DNA from 2 places in the Bacteroides sp. AM10-21B genome. Region 2 is predicted to be linked to the other one. Evidence: riboswitches for the same ligand, from Rfam matches in the RefSeq annotation. Region 2 holds a riboswitch; the other holds the start of a gene.
What was found. A riboswitch is a leader RNA that binds a small molecule or an ion and turns the genes downstream of it on or off. The one in region 2 is predicted to bind thiamine pyrophosphate.

Region 1: it holds a riboswitch for thiamine pyrophosphate, as region 2 does, so the genes downstream of both, DW121_RS13490 (TonB-dependent receptor) here and thiS (sulfur carrier protein ThiS) in region 2, are expected to answer to the same signal.

What each region holds. Positions count from the first base shown of each region.
Region 1 is NZ_QRME01000010.1:48,683-51,092, reverse strand. It holds gene DW121_RS13490 (TonB-dependent receptor) at 1-1,221, opposite strand, end outside; TPP riboswitch at 1,257-1,353, opposite strand; gene DW121_RS13485 (mechanosensitive ion channel family protein) at 1,491-2,342, shown strand.
Region 2 is NZ_QRME01000007.1:52,116-54,525, reverse strand. It holds gene fabD (ACP S-malonyltransferase) at 1-722, shown strand, start outside; TPP riboswitch at 910-1,000, shown strand; gene thiS (sulfur carrier protein ThiS) at 1,067-1,264, shown strand; gene DW121_RS10525 (thiamine phosphate synthase) at 1,269-1,928, shown strand; gene DW121_RS10520 (thiazole synthase) at 2,090-2,410, shown strand, end outside.

The sequences.
Region 1 (2,410 bases), on a different contig from region 2:
GTAGTAGTCTTTGTCGGGGTCAAGGTTGCCGACGTAGTTCTTTACCCACAGCACTTTGCCGAAGTGGTCGCCGTCATAGCGGTTCAGTCCGCCGCCGAGGGATGCGTGAAGGCGGTTGCCTTTATAATTGACGGAGAAGATGCCGCCGCCAAACCAGTTGTCCATTGCTTTTTTGCGGATAAGATCGCTCTTTTTGACGGTTTCACCGTCGTGTTCGTACGGGAGCAGACCGTATTCCACCAACTTGCGTCCGTTTTTGTACTCTTGATAGTAGCCGTCTCCTTTGGTATAGTGCAGGCCTACGTTTACATTCCAAGCAGAGGTAAAGTTATGGTTGAAAAGCAGCTGATAGTTCTTTTGTACATAGTTGTCCGTCTGGTCTTCATAGAAGTGGTCTGCACCGTTGTCGTCGGTGTACATATATCCGCAGGAGTTGTAGCGTCGGCCGTACTTTTCCAATTCTTCTTTGCTGGCATAGTTCCAGGCATGGTAGGTGCGCTCTTTTCCTCCGAAAGTTATCAGTTTGACGGAAGTGTTGTCATCATAATATCCACCTTGCAAGTAGTAAGAGTTCAGCCCTACCGATGCACGGTCGATGTAACCGTCCGAACTGATATTGGACAGGCGGGCATCGAAAGACCAATGCTCGTTGATGAGCCCCGTACCTGCTTTGACAGTCTCCTTGTGCGTGTTGAATGAGCCGTACGAAGCGTTCAACTCGGCATAAGGCTTCAGGGAGAAATCTCCGGTCTGCATATTAATACTGGCTCCGAATGCTCCTGCACCATTGGTAGAAGTTCCTGCACCGCGTTGTATCTGCATATCTTTGACAGAAGATGCAAAGTCGGGCAGATTCACCCAGAATACGGTGTGGCTTTCGGCGTCGTTGATAGGAATACCGTTGGCGGTGACGTTGATGCGCGTTCCGTCCGTGCCTCGTACTCTCAATGTAGTATAGCCGATACCCGCTCCTGCATCACTGGTGGTAATGGCAGAGGGAGTCATGCTCAACAGATACGGCAAGTCTTGGCCGAAGTTCTGCTTTTTAAGCTGTTCTTTGTTGATGTTGGTAAATGCCACCGGAGTAGTTCCTGTGGCACGTGTGGAAATAATCTCTACTTCTTGCAGGTCTATTACCCGCAAGCTGTCCTTCTCCTTTGTCTGCGCACAGACATTCAGCGCTGCCATAAACAGGCATGCTGCCATTGCATACTTCTTCATTTGCAATTTTAATGATTAAAAATTAATACAGAAAAGGGGAACTTTTCTTCTTTTCCCTACGTCGGCACTACCCGAATCAGGTCAATGGGTATGGTCTCAGCCCGTCATATTAGGGCACCCCTTAGTTGAAATCGGCTGCAAAAGTATCTCTTTTGACTGAAAGGTACAAATAAAGTGGCCGGGAAATGATTTTTTTTGTTAAATTTGTCCTTTATAATTCATAATTAATCATTTATAATTTACAATTAATCATGTTATCATCTTTATTAATGGCGGTGTTTGCCGTCCAAGCTTCTGAGGAAGGTTTCAGCAAACTTCAGATTTTTATGCAGCAATTGATAGACTGGGGAGTGGGAGCCGGAGGTCGTGTCATAGGTGCAATTATCATTTTTGTAGTAGGACGCTTTCTAATCTCTTTCATTAAGAAGCTTGTATCCAAACTTCTTGTAAAGCGGCATATTGACGCAAGCATCCAGAGTTTCGTCAAGAGTCTGGTGAATATCTTGCTGACAATCCTGCTGATTATTGCCGTTATCGGTAAGTTAGGGGTTGAAACCACTTCGTTTGCGGCTTTACTGGCATCTGCCGGTGTGGCAATAGGTATGGCGCTGTCCGGAAACCTGCAGAACTTTGCCGGAGGGCTCATCGTCTTGCTATTCCGTCCGTTCAAGGTGGGCGACTGGATTGAGAGTCAGGGTGTATCCGGTACGGTACGTGAGATTCAGATATTCCATACCATCCTCACTACGGCCGATAATAAGGTGATTTATATTCCTAACGGTGCTTTGAGCAGTGGCACGGTAACTAACTACAGCCGTGAAGATACCCGTCGTGTGGATTGGGTTATCGGTGTGGAGTATGGCGAGAATTATGATAAGGTAGAAACTACCGTACGCCGTATACTTGCTGCCGACAGCCGTGTCCTGAATACTCCGGAACCTTTCGTGGCCCTTCATGCTTTGGATGCCAGCAGTGTGAATATTGTTATCCGTGTTTGGGTGAAGAGCAGCGATTATTGGGGAGTTTATTTTGATATGAACAAGACCATTTACTCTGTATTCAACAACGAGGGAATCGGTTTCCCGTTCCCGCAGTTGACAGTGCATCAAGCAAAGGACTGATAAGGTGTTTGAACCACTTCTTCGCAGATACTTTGCTCCAGATTGAGCAGGCGGTTGATTTCTTTTGT
Region 2 (2,410 bases):
AAACCAAAGTAACACAACCTGCCGTATTTCTTCATTCCGTTATCTCCGCACTCTGCATGGGTGATGATTTCAAACCTGAAATGACTGCCGGTCACTCTCTCGGCGAGTTCTCCGCATTGGTTGCCGCCGGTGCATTGAGCTTTGAAGACGGTTTGAAATTGGTATATGCCCGTGCCATGGCTATGCAGAAGGCCTGCGAGGCACAGCCTTCCACTATGGCTGCCATCATTGCTTTGCCGGATGAAAAAGTTGAGGAAATCTGTGCACAGGTAAGCGCGGAAGGCGAAGTTTGTGTAGCTGCCAATTATAACTGCCCGGGACAGATTGTAATCTCCGGTTCTATAGAAGGCATCAACAAGGCTTGTGAGTTGATGAAAGCCGCCGGTGCAAAGCGCGCTTTGCCTTTGAAGGTAGGCGGTGCATTCCACTCTCCGCTGATGAATCCCGCTAAAGTCGAGTTGGAGGCAGCTATCAACGCTACTGAAATCCACACTCCGAAGTGTCCTGTCTATCAGAATGTAGATGCTCTGCCCCACACAGACCCGGCTGAAATCAAGAAGAACCTTGTTGCCCAGCTGACAGCTTCCGTACGCTGGACCCAAACCGTGAAGAACATGATTGCCGATGGCGCTACAGACTTTACCGAATGTGGTCCGGGCGCAGTTCTGCAAGGGCTTATCAAGAAGATTGATGCCGGTGCAACAGCCCATGGCATAGCATAATCCATAGAAGTTTTTTTCGGTTGAACCTGATTTAGTATATGACAAGCTTGTCTTTGTCTTATACTGAATCAGGTTCAATCATTATATATAATGTATTCGCCTTCCGATGTATTTTCTTTCCCTCTGCTTTAAGAAAAAAATCCCTCCTTTTGTTTTTTATATCTTATTTTCCTTTACCTTTGCCGCTGTAAAGACAAAGGGGTGCCCCGACGGGCTGAGATTATACCCTCGAACCTGATGCAGTTAGTACTGCCGTAGGAATTGGATATTTTTTCTTCACAGAACTTACCTTAACGGTACTTCTTTGTATTTACTTCCATTGTTTTACTTAACAGAAACAAAACATGAAAGTATTAATCAACAACAAAGAAGTGGAAACCGATGCCGCTACCCTTTCGCAATTGACAAACGACCTTTCCTTGCCGGCGCAAGGTATTGCCGTTGCCGTAAACAACCGCATGATTCCACGTGTGGAGTGGACGGATTATGTCCTGTCCGAAGGTATATCCATTGTTATAATAAAAGCTGCCTGCGGTGGATGAGACTATGAAATCAGTTCAGTTCATTACACACTACACCGAGAAGTATTCCTACCTCGATTCCGCCCGCATGGCTTTGGAGGGTGGCTGCCGGTGGATACAGCTGCGCATGAAAGATGCCGGGAAAGAAGACATACTGCCCGTAGCGGCGGAAATAAGGAAGCTATGCAATGATTGCGGCGCTATCTTCATCATTGACGACCACGTGGAACTGGTCAAGGAAATCGGTGCAGACGGCGTACACCTCGGCAAGAACGATATGCCCGTTGCCGAAGCACGGCGCATACTTGGCAGCGAATATATCATAGGCGGCACAGCCAACACATACGAAGACGTAAAGAAGCATTGGCTCGACGGAGTAAACTACATCGGTTGCGGACCGTTCAGATACACTGCAACCAAACAGAAGCTCAGCCCCATACTGGGTTTGGAAGGATATAAAGAGATTATCCGCCGGATGCGGGCGGAGAATATCAGCCTTCCTGTCGTCGCTATCGGCGGAATTACTTTCGCTGACATTCCGTCTGTCATGCAGACAGGAGTTACGGGCATTGCCCTTTCGGGTACTGTGCTGCGGGCGGAGCATCCGGCAGAAGAGATGCGAAGGATTCTTGCGGAAATCAATCAAACAGACGGAAATCAATCAAACAAACCAATATTGAAATAAGTAAGTGCTGAAATTTAATTTATATCAGGAACATCTGTCATTCAGAGCGCAGCGAAGAATCTATTCTCTGTGTATACATCAAGAGAATAGATTCTTCGCTGCGCTCTGAATGACAGATAGTATAGGTTAATTAAGCAAATTCACTTAACAAATAAAATGATATGGAGAAATTAATTATTGCGGGACGTAAATTCAGCTCCCGCCTGTTTTTGGGAACGGGAAAATTCAATTCCAATGAAATCATGGAGCAATCCATTCTGGCATCCGGCACGGAGATGGTAACGGTGGCCATGAAGCGTATAGAGCTGGAGAACAAGGAAGATGATATGCTGAAACATATCCGTCATCCACACATCCAGCTTCTACCCAACACTTCCGGCGTGCGCAATGCCGAGGAAGCCGTATTTGCCGCACAAATGGCGCGCGAAGCATTCGGAACCAACTGGCTGAAACTGGAAATTCACCCCGACCCGCGTTATCTT